DNA from 3 places in the Corynebacterium sp. UMB0012 genome. Region 3 is predicted to be linked to each of the others. Evidence: riboswitches for the same ligand, from Rfam matches in the RefSeq annotation. Region 3 holds a riboswitch; each other region holds the start of a gene.

Region 1 (7,146 bases), on a different contig from region 3:
GACGCTTCGGAGCAGCATTCTTACGCATTGTTTATTACTGTCCCTTCTTTGCGCCGTAACGGGAACGTGCCTGCTTACGGTCCTTGACACCCTGGGTATCCAGAGCGCCGCGGATGATCTTGTAACGAACACCAGGAAGGTCCTTCACACGGCCGCCGCGAACGAGGACCATGGAGTGCTCCTGCAGGTTGTGGCCCTCGCCCGGAATGTAGGCGGAAACCTCAATACCGGTGGTCAGGCGAACACGAGCAACCTTACGCAGTGCGGAGTTCGGCTTCTTAGGAGTGGTGGTGTACACGCGGGTGCACACACCGCGACGCTGCGGGGAACCCTTCAGCGCAGCGGTAGACACCTCAGAACGCTTGCTGTGGCGGCCCTTGCGGACCAGCTGCTGAATAGTTGGCATTTAACAGTCTTTCTGTCGAATCGCACCACTACCAAGGAAAAGAACCAAACATGCAAAAATGGGCGCTCTTTCCCGGGGCGCTGCCGCATGTCCAGAACTCTTTCCAAGGCCGGTGCCTTGTAAAGGATCAGACTCTTCACCGCGCGCCAAGACGGCACGCATAGTGAACTGAGGTTTAGAGTAGCAAACCGATCACGCTTTATACAAAACGCGATCGGCGCCTTCCTCCTGCTAGGACCATTCCCAGACCAGGTCCGCCTCGGCGGCCTTCGTGGCAAAGTAGTCCCTTTCCTGTGCTTCCCAGGTCTCAAACCACTGCTCGTAGGCGGGCTCGCGGGCGATGGCGCGTTCGCGGCGTTGGTCCCGGGGGCCGTCGATAAGCACGCTTACTACCGCGCCCCTCTCCTTGGCCGCGGCAATATTGGCGGCAGTTACCGAGCCCACGCCCTCCACGATGAGGTCATCGCGCACATCCAAGCTGGCCCAGTCCCCTGGGGCGCCTGCTTCCCAATCCCAGCGCCAGTAGCCGGGGTTCATGGTGCGCAATACTTGCTCGGCCACCATATCCGAGCCCTTATCCAGGCCATGCCAGCCGGGGTAAAACTCATCGAGGTGCACTACCCGCCAATTGGTGCGCTCGGCCAGTGCGGCGGAGGTCCAGGTTTTGCCGGCGCCCGAGGGGCCGTCGATAAGCACGGTCACTGGTTTGAAGGCACGCTTTCTAGCTGCCGCCAGCGTGACAATATCCTCTAAAAGGCGCTCTAGTTGGCTATCAAAGTCCATGGTCGCTCAATCACTGCTTTCGCGGTTTATAGGCCGAAGAATCTCCAGGCCCCAGTGAGTACCGAAACTACCACCGGTACGAAAGCGAAGACAGTACCTAGGGCCATAATCCACCCATCACGGGCATGCAGACGCGACTCGCGCGCCCATGTCCTTGCCCCTCCTCCAGGCGGGGTGCGCCCAAATCCGCGCGCCTCCATTGCCGTGGCCAACTTGCCACCGCGGCGCAGCGCGATGACCAATAGACCAAAAGACATGGTGAGCAGATGCTTCAGCTTGCCGACGTCCGTCAGTCCCCTCGCCCTGCGCGCCATCCCCAACGACTGCCAGTCGGACTGGAAGAGCGTCATCATACGCACGCCGGCGACCGCACCAATAACAAAGCGCGAGGGCAGCTTGAGGATCTGCGAGAGGGCATCGCCCAATTCGGTCGGATCAATATCACGGGCTAGGACCACCATGGGTAGCGCCACGGCAAAAACGCGCAGCGTAATGGCGATCGCCAGACTAAGGGAATTCTCGGTGACCTGCACCAGCCACCAACTGAAATACTCCTTGCCACCTGGCTCGCCGTACAACAGCATGGAAATACCGGAAATCGGCGCTATGAGAAAAAGGAACCAACCGCCCTTTAGTAGCTGCCCCCATGACACCCCGCACAGCGGCGCGAGGATCAGGGTAAGCGCCAGCGACACCGCAGCCGAAACCCAGTCAATGGAGGCCAATAGTGGGGTAACCCAGATAAACATCAAAAAGATGCGACTAAGCGGGTTAGCCCCGCGCAAAAGATTAGGCACCGTGAACCTCCACTCGGTGATCCCCCAAGGCCTGGATAAATAGCGGGTCATGGGTAATAGAGGCGATGGTGGTGCCATCATCTGCCAGTTGCCGCAGCAAGTGCACCAGCTCCACGAAGGTCTGGGGGTCTTGCCCAAAGGTGGGCTCATCCAACAGCAACACCGACGGCGCGGTCACTAAGGCAGTGGCCACCGACAGGCGTCGTTTCTCGCCGCCCGAGAGCGTAAACGGGTTGGCCTCCAAGAGATGCTCCAGCCGCAGTGATTCCACCAGCTGCGCGATCCTCTCCTCCGGCGGGTCGACGCGCATCACCTTGGGCGCAACCCGCAGCTCCTCGGCCACCGTGCGGGCGACGAATTGGTGCTCCGGGTTCTGGAAGACAAAGCCAATGCGGTCCGCCAGCTCGCGCGATTTCCAGCGCAGCGGCGACCCCTTGACCCCGCGACGCACGAAATCGGCGACCCCAATCTCACCTGATTCAGCCGGCAACAACCCAGCCATGGTCATCAACCAGGTGGACTTACCCGCGCCATTCGGCCCGGTAATGACCGTGGAGGCTCCCGCCGGCAGCGCAATCGTGCGGGGCGGACCATAGCGCGTGACGAGGTCGGTGCTCCACAGTGCGGCTTCGCGCTGCGCAAGCTCGGCCTCGCCAAGGCGGCGCGCCTGCGGCAGGCCAGAGACCTGGCGGCGCTGAGCCACCTCCGTGAAGGAAGTATCGGCCACGATGCGCCCGCGGTCCAGCTCCACTGCGCGGTCGAGTACGCCGTCCCACGCCGCGTGCTGGTGCTCTACCACCACGAGCGTCGCGCTGGTTTCTTCCACCAGCCTAGCCACGGCGCACACCACATCGCGTGCGCCGGCGGGGTCAAGGTTGGCCGTGGGTTCATCGAGAAGCACCACGCCCGCCCCCATAGCGATGACGCCGGCGAGCGCCAAGCGCTGCTTCTGCCCACCGGAGAGCCGCTCGGTGGGAAAATCCAGATCCACGAATGGACCCACCAGTTCCTTGGCTGCGGCCACACGGCGCCAGATTTCCTCGCGCGGATACGCCAGGTTCTCGCAGCCGAAAGCAATGTCATCGCCAACGCGCGCGGAGATCACCTGCGAATCCGGATCCTGAAGCACCAGCCCCACTGGGATGGTACGTCCGGGCTCCTCCACCATGCCGGTGGAATCTTCTAAGAGAATTTCACCAGTGCGGGTTCCTTCCTCATCGGAACCCAGCACTCCGGCCATCGCCGCAAGGAAGGTAGACTTTCCCGATCCAGAGTCGCCGCATAAAAGCACGCGTTCTCCCGGCTCGATGATCAGGTCAATATCGGATAGCGCCGGTTCGCTGCGTCCGGCATGAGTCCAGCCGAATCCTCGGGCTGTTATCTTGGTGGCGTTTCCCGCCAATGATGCACAATCAGACACGGACACAACACGCCCTAAGCGCGCTGTTCACGGCCTGCGGCAAAGCGATCCAGGGCACCGGTTTTAGCCAGGGCTTTCACCACGAAGAAACCCAGCGCACCGGCCAAGATAGCGCCGGAGATGTTCAGAGTCACAAAGTAGATGAGCTTGAACTCGAAGGAACGAGCCAGGTTGCCGGAGGTAAACAGCTCCAGGATGAAGGCACCCCAGCCAGCTGCCATGCCGGCCAGAATGGATACTCCCAGGCCAAACTTGCGGTACAGGAAGATGGCCAGGATGATTTCCACGCCAATGCCCTGTGCCAAGCCCGAGTACAGGGTGCTAGGGCCCCACTGGGAGCCCAGCATTGCAGAAACGGTTGCGGCAAGAACCTCCACATAGACAGCCGCACCTGGCTTGCGAATAATCAGACCACCAAGCACACCGCCAATAAGCCAGATACCCGTAGCGATACCGCCGAGGCCTGGAGTCACAGCGTCCATGGCCTCAAACCAGGCATAGCCCACTGCATTCCACCCCAAGAACACAAAGCCACAAGCCACGCCTAGAACGGACGCCACCACAATATCGACCACGCGCCAGTTCAGGCTGCGCTTCGGGGCAGCAGACGCACGTGTATTAGTAGTCAAAATTTCCTCCCTCTCGCCGGCATTATCCGGATCAGGTTCAACGGTTCACCGCGCATCTGGCGGCATCTCAGCCCGACACAGCTGCAAAACAGAGCAGCGCGCAAGCACCCGTGAAGTGTGCAGTTTTCAATAACTTAGGCCGCACTCCTTTAAAGGTGTCTGGCCAAAAGCTGCATTCATACTAGCAAAGCAGTCTAGCGGTGCTCCCTAGACATCGAAACAGCCCCGCCTTCCTATCGTTCAGGAAGGCGGGGCCATTTATTTCCCGCGTTAACGCAAATTGAACTGCACGTTAGAAGGTGAAGTCCTCATCCAGCGGGACGGAAGCGCCGGTGAATTCACCGAAGCCGTCATCGCCGTAGATGGAATCGCCGTAAGTCGGAATCGAGTATGCGGCGTTGCGCGCAGCCTCGGTCGGCTTGACGGAGATATTGCGGTAGCGGGAGATACCCGTACCGGCCGGGATGAGTTTACCGATGATGACGTTCTCCTTGAGGCCGATGAGCTTATCGGAGCGCTTGTTAATAGCGGCGTCGGTAAGCACGCGAGTGGTCTCCTGGAACGATGCAGCGGACAGCCAGGACTCGGTAGCCAAGGAAGCCTTGGTAATACCCATAATCTCCGAGCGCAGCTGAGCTGGCTCGCCGCCCTCTGCAACCTGGGCAGCATTGAGCTGCTTAGCCTCAGAGAGGTCAATGAGGTTACCCGGCAGCAAGTCCGTGGTACCGGCATCGATGACGGTGCCGCGGCGCAGCATCTGGCGGATGATGATCTCGATGTGCTTATCGTGGATAGCCACACCCTGGGTACGGTACACAGCCTGCACCTCGTTGATGAGGTGCTGCTCCACGCCACGGCGACCGAGGACCTCGAGCACGTCGTGCGGGTCAGCCGCACCACGCATGAGGCGGTCACCGGTCTCAACGTGGTCGCCGTCCTTGAGGGAACGCTCAATCATGGCGTCCGGGTTGGACTCCATCGGGCGACGAACCTGAGCCAGGCCCTGACGCTTGGAGAGCTTCTCGTAGACCACATCATCAGAGCCGTCATCCGGGGTGATGGTCAGGGTCCAGAAGTTGCCCTCATCGGACAGGGAGACGGTGCCGTCAACGGAAGCGATAGGAGCGCGGTTCTTCGGATTACGGGCCTCGAAGAGCTCCTGAACACGCGGCAGACCGCCGGTAATATCGCCACCGACACCACCCTGGTGGAACGTACGCATGGTCAGCTGGGTACCCGGCTCACCAATGGACTGCGCAGCCACGATGCCGACGGCCTCGCCGATATCGACAAGCTGGCCGGAAGCCATGGACTTGCCGTAGCACTTGGCACACACGCCAGCCGGGGTCTGGCAGGTCAGCACGGAGCGAACCTTGACCTCAGTAACCTTGGCATCCAGCAGCTTCTGGGTGAGCTCTTCGGTGAGGTCGGAGCCGGCCTCAGCCACGACTTCGCCGTTGGCGTCCTTGACATCGGTCGCGAGAACGCGGCCGGATGCAGAGGTCTCCCACAGCTCGGAGAGAACAACCTTGTCGCCAGACTCCTCGCCGATTGGGACGCGGACACCCTGGCGGGTGCCACAGTCTTCTTCGCGGACGATGACGTCCTGGGCCACGTCAACCAGACGGCGGGTGAGGTAGCCAGAGTCAGCGGTACGCAGCGCGGTATCGGCCAGGCCCTTACGGGAGCCGTGGGAGTTATTGAAGTACTCCAGCACGGACAGGCCTTCGCGGAAGGAGGTCTTAATCGGACGGGTGATGTAATCACCGTGCGAGTTCACAACCATGCCCTTCATACCGGCCAGCGTCCAGATCTGACGCATGTTACCGGCCGCACCAGACTTCACGATCATCGGAATCGGGTTGTGATCCGGGTACATGTTCTCGACGGCCTCACCGACGGTGTCGGTAGCGTCCTTCCACAGCTCAACCAGGCGGTCGTAGCGCTCGCGCTCGGTCAGGGCGCCCTGCTCCCAGTACTTGCGCTCGATGCGCTCTGCTTCCTTCTCATAAGACTCGAGGATCTCGGTCTTATTCGGCAGAACCAGAACGTCAGACATGGTGATGGTCACGCCGGAACGGGTTGCCCAGTAGAAGCCGGCATCCTTCATGTTGTCCAGCACCTGAGCAACAGTGATCATCGGGTACTTATTGGCCAAGTCATTGACCACGTCACCGATGAGAACCTTGTTGCCGGAGCCGCCGCCCTTACGGACCATGATGCCCTCGAGGTACGGGTAGTTCCATGGCAGCAGCTCGTTGAACATGACGCGGCCAATGGTGGTGTAGCCCATCCATGCCTGGCCCTTGGACCAGCCATCTGGGAACTGCTCCTCCTCGATCTCCTTCGGCGGGCGAAGGTGATCGATGCGGACCTTGATCGGAGCCTGCAGACCAACGGTGCCGCGGTCATAGGCCATGAGGGCCTCAGCGTAGGAGGAGAAGACGCCGGTAGCCGGCTTGTCCTCTTCTGCCTCGCGGAAGCGGCCGTTGCCGCCGATCTCGTCCTCGGACTTGTCCATGGTCAGGTAGTACAGGCCGGTAACCATGTCCAGACGTGGCATTGCCAGCGGCTTACCGGATGCCGGGGACAGAATGTTGTTGGACGCCAGCATCAGGACGCGAGCCTCAGCCTGAGCCTCAGCGGACAGTGGCAGGTGGACTGCCATCTGGTCACCGTCGAAGTCGGCGTTGAACGCCTCACAAGCCAGCGGGTGCAGCTGAATAGCCTTACCCTCAACCAGCTTCGGCTCGAAGGCCTGAATACCCAGGCGGTGCAGCGTAGGTGCGCGGTTGAGCATCACTGGGTGCTCGGAAATGGCCTGCTCCAGAACGTCCCACACCTCTGGGCGCTGGCGTTCAACCATGCGCTTGGCGGACTTGATGTTCTGCGCGTAGTCATTTTCTACCAGGCGCTTCATGACGAACGGCTTGAATAGCTCGAGCGCCATGAGCTTCGGCAGACCACACTCGTGCAGCTTCAGCTGCGGACCAACGATAATAACGGAACGGCCGGAGTAGTCCACGCGCTTACCCAGCAGGTTCTGGCGGAAGCGGCCCTGCTTGCCCTTGAGCAAGTCAGACAGGGACTTGAGCGGACGGTTGCCCGGAC
Region 2 (7,146 bases), on a different contig from region 3:
CCGAGTTCTGTTGCATCGTTACCTTGGCTACCGAGGCGTCGATAAGCGAGGTAAGGCGCTCATCGAAGCTGGATACTTGGTCCTTGACCACGAGCTCATGGTCGTTGACATCGCGCAGGTAGGAGCGCAGTTGCTTTGAAATTAGATCCTTGTGGTCCGAGACCATGGATTTCAGTGCCACCGAAAGTGGGTCAATGGCATGCTTCATCTCCAGCACCTCACGCTTGAACATGTAGATGCGGTCTACATCAAACTTGAGGTTCGGGGTAAAGATTTCTTCTTCCAGCTCATCGACCTCGATACTGATAAGGCGGGAAATCTCCGAGTAGCGGTCCACCATCATGTCCAGGATCTTCCAGGCCATGGCCACTGGGCCGAGCTCCACCAAGTCCTGCTCATCTTCCACCGTATATGCCAGGTTGGGCAGCTTTGCCCCGTGGCGGACGGTGATGATGAAGTTGGAGCCCATAATCATCTGGATCTCGCCGGTAGAAATGATCTGGCGCTTATCCGTGACCTCATCATGATCGCGGTAGTTCACCGAACGCGCGACCACGAAGAGCTGATCATCGTAGCGTTCGAGCTTAGGGCGTTGATGGGCCATAACGGCGTCTTCTACGATGAGTTCGTGGATGCCAAACTGGGAGGCCACTTTGGTCATCTGGGACTCATAGGGCTCATGCAGGCCTACCCAAATAAATCCGCGGCCGTATTCCTCAATGGCTTCCAGCGCGGAGCTGGTGGAATACTCCCCGGGAAGCGCCTCGCCATCCACAAAGACGCGGCAATGTTCGATGGCGCGCTCCGGCGGTACCGCCAGGGAAGTGGGCTTACTAGGAGGCTCGGGTTTCTTGCGGCCCCTAAAGGGCGAAGGTACGGATGGCATCTTTTCAGCCTCCTTTGCGCGGTTGTGCGGGTATTTTCCCAATGGGCAGGCGGCGATTTTACGCAGCGGGTAAATCTTACACCGATGCCGGGTAATATAATCGAATCTATGCCTACGTGGAAAGAAGTAACCGAAGCTAATCCCGAGCACTCTCATAACTTTGCCCGCAAATGGAAGGTGCTTGCCGCACAGGGGAAAGACATTAATGGCGAGGCCCGGCTTATCGACGCCATGGTGGAGCGCAACTCCACCATCCTCGATGCCGGCTGTGGCACCGGCCGCGTCGGCGGCGAGCTGCTTCGCCGTGGCCATAGCGTTGTAGGCGTCGACGTAGACCCCATTCTCATCGAGCACGCTGAGCACGATTTCTCAGAGGGGCAATGGTTCGTGGGAGACCTGTGCGAGGAAGAGGTGCCAGAAGGTCCCTTTGATATCGCCGTGTCTGCCGGCAATGTCATGGGCTTTCTAGCAAAGGAAGGCCGCGAGCCCGCTCTGCGCAATATCTATAATTCTCTCAAGCCCGGTGGTCGCCTCGTCACCGGCTTCGGCGAGGGCCGTGGCTGGGAATTTTCTGATTTCCTCGACATGGCGCAGAAGGTGGGCTACCGAGTCGACTTCACTTTCTCCTCGTGGGACATGAAGCTCTTCTCGGAGCATTCCACCTTCTTAGTCGCCGTTCTTTCGCGCCCTGGGTCGGACTTGCTGGCCTAAAAGCGCCTATCGGCTTGGTCGAAGAAGTCGACCTCATGGTGGCTGGCGGTGATATAGGCGCGCTCGGCCCGGAGGCGGGTGCACTCATCCGCCCCGGCGAGGGCTTGTTCGACGATGTCGAGGCTCGCGCGAACCCCGTTAAGGAAGTCCTCGCCGCCGTACATGGAGAGCCATGAGTGATAGGGGTGTTCGGGGGAATCAAATTCTGCGAGGTGGAGGCCTACTTCTGCATATAGCCAGTAGCAGGGCAGTACCGCCGCAGCGCCCACCACGTAGTCATCCGTGTGCGTCGAACGGATCAGGAAATCCGTATAGGCGCTAGTTACCCGGGAGGCTGCAGTCGTAATATCGCTCTCGAGCCAGCCCCGGTGCAGCTCGGCCTCCACCGCCAAGCAATCATGCGCTCCCTCAGCCCAGTGCAGTTGCTGTGCCGCTTCCGGGGCTTGGCTGGCGAGGCGAGCCAATGCCTTGGAATAAGCATTCAGATACTGGGCATCTTGGTCGAGGTAGAAGCCAAAGGCATCCTTTTCCAACGCTCCCGTGCCCAAGGCCCGAATAAAGGGCAGCGCCTTGATCGCCTCCCAGTGATCCCCGGCTAGGTTCCACAGGCGTTGCGTATGCGGGCCGGCCGCGGGAACGCGGGGCTGGTCGACGCTTTCCGGTTCTACCAGCTTGCCGGATAAGTACGGCTGAGGCAGGGTAGAGGCCGCCTGCATGAGACGCTGCGAGCGGTGCAGATGGTCCACGGGTCCGTGTCCCTTGCCCACGTGAAGCGCATCCGCATTAGCAATCGCCTCGTGCAGCCATTGGGTGGACCACGCCAGAGCTGCCGCGGGGCTATCGCCGGCTCCCAGGCGGGTGGCTAGGGCAGAAGAAAGGGAACAGCCAGTTCCGTGCGTATTCTTCGTGTCCACTCGGCTTGCGGCAACGCGGTGTACCAACCCATCCGCATTGACCACCGCATTGTCGGCGATGTCGGCATGAAGGTGCCCGCCCTTGACGACGACCGCGGTATTAGCAGCCTTTGCCCACTCCTTTGCCGTGGCAATCGCCTCTTCTAGGTCGCTCGCCTCGTCCGTCTGGGTAAGGACTGCCAATTCCTTCAAGTTCGGGGTGATGAGATCCACCTGGGAGCAGAGATCGCGCACGGCCTGTTCTGCTTCCTTCTCCAGCAGGCGATCTCCGCTGGTAGCCACCATGACCGGATCAAGTACCACGGGGACATCGTCCGGCAGGCGCCGCAGGAAGTCTGCGACCTTGGCGGTAATGGCGGCGTCGGCAAGCATGCCAATCTTTACCGCATCAATCTCCACATCGTCGATGACGGAGTCTAGCTGCTCCTGCAGAAAGTCCACCGGTGGTATGTGGACGCTGCGAACACCCTGAGTGTTTTGAGCCACCAACGCCGTCACGACGCTCATACCGTAGCCGCCTGCGGCAGAGATGGATTTCAAATCGGCTTGAATGCCGGCTCCGCCGGTGGGATCAGTACCGGCAATGGATAGTACTCGGGGATAGATGCCTTTAGCCATGGAAAGCCTCCTTAAGGTGGGCGGCGGCTGCTGCGGGGTCCTCGGCCGCCATGATGTCGCTGACTACGCAGATTCCGGCAAACTCGCTGCCCGCCAGCTCGTGCGCATTATGGGTCTTGATTCCGCCGATGGCGACGGACTCGATGCCACGCTCACATGCGGCGTGAGCGAGTGCTGCGGCCGCAGCCGTACCCATGCCGGCTGGGGCGTTTTTCTTCGTTGCAGTCGAATGCACGGGCCCGATGCCGATGACGTCTGGGCGCGCATCGTCCGCAATAGCAGCAAGCTCCTCGTTACTGCCGATGGATAAGCCAATAAGCTGTCCCTCACCCAGCTTCTCTCGGGCCTCGCGAAAAGCCATATCATCCTGCCCAATGTGCAGGTGGCAGCCGAGCTTTGCTGCCACCTCTACGCGGTCATTGATGAATAGCGGGACATCGCCCAGTACGTCAAGCAATTCGCGTGCGGTGCGCTCGATCTGTTCATCGCTAGCTTCCTTGTCCCGGAGCTGGACAACGGTAACACCGCCGCGTACAGCCTCCTGCACGATGGGGACCACGTTGTCTCGCCCGCCAGCCAGATCTGGATCGGTGACCAGGTAGAGCGTCCAGTCAATAGACACTTAAACCTCCTCTAGGTCAGTGAGCTTGACCAGGCCCTCGATATCCGCGGTCGGAACATCGTAGAGCGCATCCAGCCAAGCAACGGCAAAGGAGCCGGGGGCGTGGTGTTTTTCGGCGGCCACGCTACCTGCTGCGCCAACGTGCGCGTGGGCGGCGATAATCGCTTCGAAAGGATCCTCCCACGCTGCCAGATATGCGGCGCAGATAGCACCAAGCGAGCAGCCCGTACCGATGACGTTCTGGAGCATCGGGTGCCCCGATTCGAGGTAGACGGCACGCGTTGTATCGCCGACATGGACGATAAGATCCCGCGGGCCGGAAATAGCCACGACGGCGCCGGTATCCCGGGAAAGTGCTACTGCCGAGTCCAAGGCGGCTTCCACGCCATCGGTAGATTCGACGCCTCGGCCGCCCTGCCCGGTACCTGCGAGGGCGATGATTTCTGATGCGTTGCCACGAATTGCGCCCGGGCCAAGTGGCAGCACTTCGCGCATGAATTCGGTGCGTTGGCTCAGGCCGCCGGCGCCTACCGGATCGAGTACCCAAGGGGTTTGCGCGGACCTCGCCCCAGCGATGGCCTCGCGCATGCCGCCGTATTGCTCGGAGCTGGGCGTGCCGCAATTGATGAGTACGCCGCTGGCTACTTGCGCGAATTCGCGCGATTCCTCCGGCGTATCGACCATCGCCGGGCTAGCCCCGATGGCCAGCAGGGCATTGGCGGTGACGTTACTGACGACCCTATTGGTCAAACATTGAATAAGCGGCGTGGACTCGCGCACAGCGTCGTGTGCGCGCAGAAAAGCATAATCCACAACTATCCCTTCGCTAGTTCTAACTGAGTGCAGGTTCGATGGGTATTTCTCAGCCGCACCATGTGCGGCACCCCATGTTGCGTGTCTTAGCCTAACAAAGGTCACGGAAACTATGTGCGAAAATCGGCGTTCGGTCGCCCCAGCAGTGGCATCGCCGGCGCTAGCAGCAGATCGCCCAGGAAAATAAAAATCGCCGCCCAGAGCCTGCTTTGCAGCAGGTGGGGCGGCGATGCGAGCGAGGAGGTATTACTTCTCGTTCTTGTTAATGATATTGCGTGCGATGCGCTGCTGGGTGGTGATCTCCAGATTGCCGCGATCGCGGGAGAGGATATTGGTTGCCCAGTTAACCAGCACGGCCAAGCGGCTGCGCAGACCAATAACGTAGGTCAGGTGCAGGCCAAGCCATGCTACCCAACCGGCAAAGCCACCGAACTCGGTCTTGCCCAGCTTAACGACGGCGTTGAAGCGCTTGACGATGGCCATGGAGCCCTTGTCAAAGTAGTCGAAGGCTTCCTTCTCATTAGCGGTAGATTCCTCGTCCACCTTGGCCTGAATGAGCTTAGCGACGTGCGCGCCGCCCTGGATTGCAACCTGTGCCAGACCCGGCAGGCGGTTGAGGGAGATCATGTCACCGACCATGTAGACGTTATTGTGCTCGCCCACGGTCAGGTCCTCGTTCACGGAGACGCGACCTGCGCGGTCTGCCTCGACGCCAGCCTGCTCTGCAACCATCTTGCCCAGCGGGGAAGCGGCCACACCAGCAGACCAGATCTTGGTAGCACCCGTCAGGGTGGTCTCCTCCTCGGTCTTCATGTCCTTGTAGGTGACGGTGTCCGCGGTTACATCGGTCACCATAGCGTTCAGGTGCACCTGTACGCCTTCCTTTTCCAAGGTGCGCTGAGCCTTGCGGCCTAGGCGCTTACCAAATGGCGGCAGTACCTGTGGGGCGCCATCGAGCAGGTAAATCTTGGCAGAGGTGGTGCCGTAGTTGGAGTAGACATCGTTGAGGGTACGGTTTGCCAATTCGGCAATCTGGCCGGTGAGCTCAACGCCGGTTGGGCCAGCACCAACGATGATGAAGGTGAGCAGGCGCTCGCGTTCTGCGGGGTCGTCGGTAAGCTCAGCCTTTTCAAACGCCGAGATGATGCGAGAGCGCAGCTCCAAAGCATCGTCCAAGGTCTTCATGCCTGGGGCGAATTCAGCGAAGTGGTCGTTGCCAAAGTAGGACTGACCGGAACCTGCGGCGACAACCAGGGAGTCATAAGCATAGGTGCGGGAGAACTCGTCCTGCTCGGCGGTCACCGTCTGATCCGCCAGGTTGATATCAGTTACCTCAGCGTTGACGAAGTGGACGTTGTCCTGATCGCGCAGCAGCTGGCGGGTGGAAGGGGCAACCTCACCGGCAGAAATCATGCCGGTTGCTACCTGGTACAGCATCGGCTGGAACAGGTGGTGGTTCTTCTTATCGATGAGGGTGATTTCCACATCGGCGTTCTTCAGCTTCTGAACGGTGTTGAGACCACCGAAGCCGGCGCCAACCACGACGACGTGGTGACGGCCGCCGTTAGGACGATAAGGGGTATCAGTCATGGATTTAATGCGACCTTCCTTAAGAAAGCTAATGTTTAGTACCCATACAGTCTAAACACTTCAAACAGAACGCGCATACTTAATGACTGATAAACTTCCGCCGCTGCGTTGCGGTTTCCGTGGGAAGAACCGGCGCGGCTGTGCGGAGCGCCTAAACCGGGGTGCGCACAAAGCTGACTAAGGTTGTTCCAGATAGTGACTTCCTCCGCCCACCAAGGAGCGCACCTGGCATTATGACTTTTACCCGCCCTGAGCATTTGAGCTCTATCGATGCAGAATCCTGGCCCAATGTGGCTACGGTGCCCGCACCTCGTTGGCCTGGAATGAAAGCCCGCCGGGCAGAGGCTGAATTTGCCAAGGCCTGCGATGATGCCGGACTAGAACTAGACCTCGAAGCCGAAGGCGGACCAGATCTCAAGGTGGGGCATGATGCCTTGTTTGAGCGCATTGCCGCTAGCGGTTGGCTGGGATTTGCGGAAAGTTATATGGCAGGAGAGTGGACCGTTACCTCTTCCTCGCAGCTGGTAAAGGTGCTCGGCCGCCTATTGGGAGTGGGTTACCTTCCCAAAGCCAAGATGCTAGGTGCTGGTAAGTCGGAGCCAGGGGAGCTGCCTCTGGAATTGGTTCGGCTCTATGCCGGCGATGGATTAAGCCATGTAGGTGGGATATTTTCCAGTGGCGTACCGACCACCATTAGGGAAACGGTGGAAAGCTATAGCCCTAAGGCTGGGCGCAAGGAGCCGAAGAGCCACTTCGTCGATGTCACGACGCTGAGTGAGCCCACGAGTGTGGACAGGGATGACCTAGGAGATGCGCAGCGCCGCGCAGCGGATTGGCTGCTAGACGCTACCCGTACCGGCGCCGGAACCCACCTGTTGGTGTACCCGGCTGCCGGAATGCAGCCCGCGATGCGGGCGACTAAGCGGCGCGCTACAGTGGACGTTTTGACAAGTGATGTGGACCAAATGAGCCACATGCGCGAGGCCCTCGTA
Region 3 (7,146 bases):
GTGCGGGCCGTGATTTTCGCGGATCAAGAGACCTCGCTTTCGGCCGCTGAGACCGCTGCGCGTCGCGCCGAGGCCGGGCTGAATGTAGTCACCGTGACGGATTATTCCCAAGCCTACAGCCTTGGAGCCGCAACAGCGGATGCGGAAATTGATGCCGGGGCTGACCTACTGATTCCCGGCGGCGAAGAGCTCGCCCGAGTACCGGCCGTGGTAATGGCAACTATGACGCAGACGGAGCCGGTAGTGATCGTCGGCAAGCAGCGCAGCGTGGAAGACTGGAAGCGCGAGGTCTGCGCTATCCGGGACGCTATGTTTCGCGCCCGTAACCTCGAAGGCATGGAGCTGGTTGAATCGTGCCAGTCCACGGTGCTGGCAGCCACGGTGGGGTTCATTGCCCGAGCCGCGGAGCGCCGCACGCCCCTGCTTATCGACGCCCCCTTGACCGCCACCGCCGCGCTCCTTGCCGAGCGCGATAATCCCGGTGTGAAAGACTGGCTCTTCGCCACAACCCTGTCCGCTGCCCCTGCGCATAAGTTGGCACTGGAAAAGCTAGGGCTCCACCCCCTGCTTGAACTGGGAATGGAGCCACAACCTGCACTAGGCGCGCTCGCGGCGCTGCCAATGTTGCTGACCGGAGTGGAGATCGCTGCGGACGCCTAACCGGGGACTACTTCACTAGGGTATGGAGCCAACCGTGGGTATCCTCCACTGCGCCGCGCTGGATACCGGTGAGGCGCTCGCGCAGGGCCATGGTGATCTCCCCCGCTTCATTGCCATTGACCTGGAAGTCGGCAGAGTCTCCCAACACGTGACCCACCGGCGTAATAACCGCGGCAGTGCCACAAGCAAAGGCCTCTGACATAGCGCCGGATTCGGCATCGCGCTGCCACTCTTCGGCAGTAATGCGGCGCTCGGTGACCTTGTAGCCCACATCCTGTGCTACCTGCAATAGGGATTCGCGGGTAATGCCGGGCAGCAAAGAGCCCGATAGTTCTGGTGTAACAATCTCCGCGCTATCACCAGAGCCATACACAAACATCAGGTTCATTCCGCCCATCTCCTCGATGTAGCGGCGCTCAATGGCATCCAACCAGACAACCTGGTCACACCCCTTTTCATCTGCCTGGGCCTGCGCCAAGAGCGAGCCTGCATAGTTGCCCGCAAACTTGGCCGCGCCGGTGCCGCCAGGGGCTGCGCGCACGTAGTCAGTGGATAGCCACACCGAAACCGGCTTGATTCCGCCGCTGAAGTAGGAACCCGCTGGGGAGGCAATGAGCACATAGCGGTAGGAATTGGCGGGGTGAACGCCCAAGGAGACCTCGGTGGAGATCATAAACGGGCGCAGGTACAGCGCTGCTTCCCCGCCGGCTTCTGGTACCCAGTCCTGATCCACCTCAACCAATTGGCGCAGGGACTCAATAAACTCCTCCTGCGGAAGCTCCGGCATAGCCAGGCGCTCAGCGGAGTTGATTAAGCGCTGCGCATTGTGGTCCGGCCGGAAAGTAGCGATAGAATCATCCGGCTGTCGGTAGGCCTTGATGCCCTCAAAGATCGCCTGGCCATAATGGAATACGTTGCTGGCCGGGTCCATACTCATCGGACCGTACGGACGCACCTGAGCATTGTGCCACCCCTTTTCTTCGGTCCAGTCAATGGTGACCATGTGGTCTGTAAAGTGCTTGCCAAAGCCGGGGTTGGCGAGGATATCGCTCAATTCTTCCGCGGACGTGGGGTTATCGGTACGAGTAATCGTGTAATCAAGCATGCCCACAATCTACCCCTTTATCTATAGCGAGGCAGGAATAAGTTCATCGCCGCGCGGTACAGTGGTGGGAAGATTGATAAGCCTTTCCACAAAGGAGGAGACAAATGGCACAGTCCGATCTACCAGCACGCGGCCACTTTCCCCAGGTAAAGCTGGGAAAGAAGGTTCCTAAGAAGGCGGAAGCTCTACTTATCGCCGCTTTCGAGGGCGAAGGCGGCCTAGAGCTGCCAGGCACCGATCTGCTTGGGGGCGCGGCGCTGCGCTCCACTTATGAAGCACTGGTGGCCGTAGGGGCCTCTGGCAAGGCCGGTGAGGTCACGCGCGTGCCGGCCCCATCCAAGGCGGGCGTAGCATCCATCATCGCCGTTGGCTTGGGCGATGCGGAAGAAGTTGACGATGAGACGCTGCGCCGCGCTGCCGGCCAAGCCGCCCGCTCTATCACCAAGGTGGGGGCCGTAGCCACCTCCCTGGGCGATTTTGGAATCACCCCAGTGGTAGAAGGCCTTATCCTCGGCGGCTATAAGTATTCTGGCCTGCGCTCCGAGTCGGCAACGGAGACCACCACCTACACCGTGGTGGCGGAGAAGTCCGCTCAAAAGGAGTTCGACAGCGCCAAAATTACCGCCGAGTCCGTCCTCATCGCCCGCGACCTCGTCAATACCCCTTCCAATCTGCTCTATCCAGAAACCTACGCGGCGTTCCTGTCTGCCCAAGCGGCAGAGGCCGGCCTTGAGGTAGAGGTCTTGGATGAAAAGGCGCTGGAAAAGCAGGGCTTTGGTGGCATCATGGCCGTCGGCCGCGGATCCGCCCGCCCGCCGCGCTTGGTCCGCTTGAGCTGGAAGCCGAAGAAAGCCAAGCGACACGTCGCTTTGGTGGGCAAGGGCATTACCTTTGATACCGGCGGAATTTCCCTGAAGCCGGGCGCCAAGATGTGGGACATGATTTCTGACATGGGCGGTTCCGCTGCAATGGCCGCAGCCATCATCGCCGCAGCAAAGCTGAACCTGAAGGTGGGCATCACCGCTACCCTGCCACTGGCGGAAAACATGCCGGGCAGCGATGCTACCCGCCCGGGTGACGTCATCACCCACTACGGCGGCATTACCTCCGAGGTTCTCAACACTGACGCGGAGGGACGCCTCGTGCTTGCCGACGCCATTGCGCGCGCCAGCGAGGACAACCCCGATTTCCTCATCGAAACCGCGACCTTGACCGGCGCCCAGATGGTCGCCCTGGGTGAGCGCACCGCCGGCGTGATGGGCTCGGAAGAATTCCGCGATCGCATGGCCGAGATCGGCCGCGAGGTGGGCGAGAAGGCTTGGGCCATGCCGCTCCTGGAAGAACACGAAGAATCAGTGAAATCTGCCAGCGCCGATATCCGCAATATCAACGCCAAGCGTGAGGGCGGCATGGAATACGCCGGCACCTACCTCCAGCACTTCGTGGGCGAGGGAATCGAATGGGCCCATATCGATGTGGCTGGCCCTTCCTTCAACACCACGGGCGCTTATGGATACACCCCAAAGATGGGCACCGGCGTGCCCACCCGCACGGTGGTTGCCGCCTTGCGCGAGATTGCTGAATTAAAGTAGCACCACAACAGGCTTAGTGCGTTTAGAATCCTAGAAGCATGAAGCCTGCTTTAATCATCGTTGACGTGCAACATGACTTCTGCCCCGGCGGCGCCTTAGGCACCGAGCGGGGCAACGAGGTCGCTGTAAAAATCGCTACCCTGCAACGGGATTACGAAACCGTCGTAGCCACGCAGGATTGGCACATCGATCCGGGTTCTCACTTTTCTACGGACCCGGATTTTGTCGATTCTTGGCCGGTGCACTGCGTAGCCGAGTCCCACGGGGCAGCCATGCATGAGGCCATCGGGCCGGCGCAAGCCTACTTCCGCAAGGGCGAATACACCGCCGCCTATTCCGGATTCGAGGGCGCTGCGAACGGCACCTTGCTCGCCGACTGGTTGCGCGAGCGCCACATAGACGCCGTGGATATCGTGGGCATTGCCACCGATCACTGCGTGCGTGCCACGGCTGCCGACGCCCTTAAAGAGGGCTTTACCGTCCGAGTACTGCGTGAGTATTGCTCCCCAGTGGACGAAGCACGCGGCGAAGCCGCGTTGCAAGAGTTAGCCGCTGCCGGCGCCACCATCTGCTAAACACATGAAGACGCCTACGGCCCTCGAACCGAATCTGGTCCGAGGGCCGCTGGCGTCTCTCTACAAGGTGTTTCCATGTATCGGCTAATGCAGCCGCCCTCTGGAAACAGGAGGGGTTCTCTCTATCTCTCTCGCATGCGCTCTCTCAAACGCATGAATTAAGTATGGAATGCCGATATTGGATCCGGGTGTCAGGTACCTGAAAGTTTCCTGTTGAATTGTGCCACCAAGGCTCCTACTACCTCACCTCGACAAATACGTCTCCACCCAAATGGCGAAAGCTCTGCGCTATGCGAGACGATTGTTATAGGGTGATCTGCGTCCCCACGGGTGCCCGAGCACGGGCTGAGAGTGCGCTAAAGCTGCGCATAGACCGTTCGAACCTGTTTGGTTAATACCTACGAAGGAAGAGAGGAGCGCTTGCCATGACGGCTGCCCCAGAAAACCACCCTAAGCATTCCTATTCCCCCATTCACCACGACGGTCTAGAAGTTCCAGAGACCGAAATCCAACTGGATGATTCCCCACAAGGCCCCAATGAGCCCTTCCGCGTCTACCGCACGCGTGGGCCAGAATGCGCACCTGAAGTGGGGCTACCGGCCCTGCGCAGCGAGTGGATTAGCGAGCGCGGAGATACCAAAGAGTACGCCGGTCGCGGCCGCGAGCTGGCTGACGATGGACGTGCCGCACAGCGCCGCGGGGCGTCTTCCCAAGAGTGGAAAGGCTCTAAGCGCCCGCCGCTTAAGGCTCAGCCCGGGCGCCGCGTAACTCAAATGCACTACGCTCGCCAAGGAATCATCACCCGCGAAATGGAATTCGTAGCACTGCGTGAGCACTGCGATCCGGAATTCGTTCGCGCTGAGGTAGCTCGCGGCCGCGCCATTATCCCTAATAATGTCAACCACCCCGAGTCTGAGCCCATGATCATTGGGCGAAAATTTCTCACCAAAATCAACGCCAATATTGGTAACTCCGCGGTTACCTCCTCCATCGAGGAAGAAGTGTCCAAACTGCGCTGGGCTACCCAGTGGGGCGCGGACACCGTGATGGATCTTTCCACTGGTGACGATATCCACACCACCCGCGAGTGGATCCTCCGCAATTCCCCAGTTCCCATTGGCACCGTGCCCATTTACCAAGCATTGGAAAAGGTCAATGGCGTGGCAGAGGATCTGACCTGGGAAATCTTCCGCGATACCGTCATCGAGCAATGCGAACAGGGTGTGGACTATATGACCATTCACGCCGGTGTGCTCTTGGCGTATGTACCGCTAGCAAGCAATCGCGTGACCGGCATTGTCAGCCGTGGTGGCTCCATCATGGCGGGATGGTGCCTTGCTCACCACAAAGAGTCATTTCTGTACGAGCACTTCGATGAGCTATGCGAGATTTTCGCTCAATACGATGTTGCATTTTCGCTTGGCGACGGCCTGCGCCCCGGCAGCCTTGCCGATGCTAACGACGCCGCCCAATTTGCAGAGCTAAAGACTATCGGCGAACTTACCCGCCGCGCCTGGGAGTATGACGTCCAAGTCATGGTGGAAGGCCCCGGACACGTGCCTCTCAACATGATTCAAGAAAACAACGAACTCGAACAGGACTGGGCTTCAGATGCCCCCTTCTATACCCTCGGCCCTCTAGTTACCGATATCGCCCCTGGCTATGATCACATCACTTCCGCCATCGGTGCCGCCCATATCGCAATGGGTGGTACAGCCATGTTGTGCTATGTCACGCCGAAGGAGCACTTGGGACTGCCCAACCGCGATGATGTAAAAACTGGCGTCATTACCTATAAGATTGCGGCGCATTCAGCGGACGTGGCCAAGGGACATCCAGGCGCCCGCGCTTGGGACGATGCCATGAGCAAGGCCCGCTTTGAATTTCGCTGGAATGACCAATTTGCGCTCTCCCTCGACCCAGAGACCGCGCAGGCCTATCACGATGAAACGTTGCCTGCTGAGCCAGCAAAGACCGCACACTTTTGTTCCATGTGTGGGCCGAAGTTCTGCTCCATGCGCATTAGCCAAGACATCCGCGAGATGTTCGGCGGGCAAATGGCCGAGCTGGGCATGCCGACGCTGGGCGACCAGGTCCGTGCGGCAGCCCACGGCCCAGCACCACAGGAAGGTATGCAGGAAAAATCCGCCGAATTCCGCCGCAACGGGTCTCAAATTTATTTACGCGAGGATGCTGACCTAGCTTAGCTCTCGCCCTGTATCGGGATTTTCGCCGCGCTCAAATCGGGCGCGGCGTTGCCTTTGTTCTTCCCTTTTGCGCAAGATGCGCTGCCTTTCCATGCGATCGCGCATGCGCTGCGGATAGCCGGTTTCTTCCACGTCATAAATATCGCAGCTCAAAAGTTTGGCCACCGCATCAATTCCTTTCGGCCCGCCAATACGGCGCCGGATAAAATCGCCGTGTTCATCCACAACGACAACGGACATCTCATTGACTACAGTTTCCGGTTCCACAAAGGCCTCTACATATACCTTTCCGGCGGCCCATTGTTGCAGATCCTGCGCGTCTTCCGGGCGGATGGTCTCCCCCGGTCCGCGGGGTGGTCGCAGTGACGATCTGGACTTGTTGCGGCGGAAAGGGTTGAACATAATTCCCTAGCTTACCCGGAAGGAGGGTAGTTACTCACCCCACATCTGCACGAGGGTGAGCATCACGCTGTAAGATTGTCGGGTAGCGATAGAACACTTCCAACTTTCGAGGAGTCTTATAACTCATGGCGAACTCCGTTGAGATGCCCGAGCTGGGCGAATCCGTAACCGAAGGCACCATCACGCAGTGGCTCAAGTCCGTAGGCGACACCGTCGAGGTCGACGAACCATTGCTCGAGGTCTCCACTGACAAGGTCGATACCGAAATCCCCTCCCCCGTAGCCGGCACCATTATTGAAATTAAGGCTGACGAGGATGACACCATCGAGGTCGGCGAGGTCATCGCCATCATCGGTGACGAGGATGAGGCAGGCTCCGCATCCAACGACTCCTCCGCTGACAAGGGCGAGGAAGAGGCAGAAGAAAAGAAGGAAGAGCCAAAGGCTGACTCCTCCAACGGCGGCTCCGGCGACGCAGCCGACGTGGAAATGCCAGAACTCGGCGAATCCGTCACCGAGGGCACCATCACGCAGTGGCTGAAGTCCGTAGGCGACACCGTCGAGGTAGACGAGCCACTGCTCGAGGTCTCCACCGACAAGGTCGAC

What was found. Region 3 has a riboswitch for thiamine pyrophosphate ahead of thiC (phosphomethylpyrimidine synthase ThiC). Riboswitches for the same ligand answer to the same signal wherever they lie in the genome.
Region 1: it holds a riboswitch for thiamine pyrophosphate, as region 3 does, so the genes downstream of both, QP324_RS02160 (ECF transporter S component) here and thiC (phosphomethylpyrimidine synthase ThiC) in region 3, are expected to answer to the same signal.
Region 2: it holds a riboswitch for thiamine pyrophosphate, as region 3 does, so the genes downstream of both, thiM (hydroxyethylthiazole kinase) here and thiC (phosphomethylpyrimidine synthase ThiC) in region 3, are expected to answer to the same signal.

Annotation. Positions count from the first base shown of each region.
Region 1 covers NZ_JASOKQ010000003.1:21,652-28,797, reverse strand. Annotated here, with positions in the region: gene rpsG (30S ribosomal protein S7) at 1-28, opposite strand, end outside; gene rpsL (30S ribosomal protein S12) at 35-406, opposite strand; gene QP324_RS02175 (hypothetical protein) at 638-1,189, opposite strand; gene QP324_RS02170 (energy-coupling factor transporter transmembrane protein EcfT) at 1,216-1,986, opposite strand; gene QP324_RS02165 (ABC transporter ATP-binding protein) at 1,979-3,406, opposite strand; gene QP324_RS02160 (ECF transporter S component) at 3,421-4,035, opposite strand; TPP riboswitch at 4,025-4,157, opposite strand; gene QP324_RS02155 (DNA-directed RNA polymerase subunit beta') at 4,328-7,146, opposite strand, start outside.
Region 2 covers NZ_JASOKQ010000022.1:1,938-9,083, reverse strand. Annotated here, with positions in the region: gene QP324_RS09840 (magnesium and cobalt transport protein CorA) at 1-886, opposite strand, end outside; gene QP324_RS09835 (bifunctional 2-polyprenyl-6-hydroxyphenol methylase/3-demethylubiquinol 3-O-methyltransferase UbiG) at 995-1,597, shown strand; gene QP324_RS09830 (bifunctional hydroxymethylpyrimidine kinase/phosphomethylpyrimidine kinase) at 1,594-3,129, opposite strand; gene thiE (thiamine phosphate synthase) at 3,122-3,751, opposite strand; gene thiM (hydroxyethylthiazole kinase) at 3,752-4,564, opposite strand; TPP riboswitch at 4,552-4,649, opposite strand; gene QP324_RS09815 (NAD(P)/FAD-dependent oxidoreductase) at 4,811-6,154, opposite strand; gene QP324_RS09810 (class I SAM-dependent methyltransferase) at 6,388-7,146, shown strand, end outside.
Region 3 covers NZ_JASOKQ010000007.1:11,706-18,851, reverse strand. Annotated here, with positions in the region: gene QP324_RS04920 (nicotinate-nucleotide--dimethylbenzimidazole phosphoribosyltransferase) at 1-660, shown strand, start outside; gene QP324_RS04915 (branched-chain amino acid aminotransferase) at 668-1,765, opposite strand; gene QP324_RS04910 (leucyl aminopeptidase) at 1,870-3,357, shown strand; gene QP324_RS04905 (isochorismatase family protein) at 3,396-3,932, shown strand; TPP riboswitch at 4,249-4,359, shown strand; gene thiC (phosphomethylpyrimidine synthase ThiC) at 4,358-6,139, shown strand; gene QP324_RS04895 (oxidoreductase) at 6,131-6,541, opposite strand; gene sucB (2-oxoglutarate dehydrogenase, E2 component, dihydrolipoamide succinyltransferase) at 6,667-7,146, shown strand, end outside.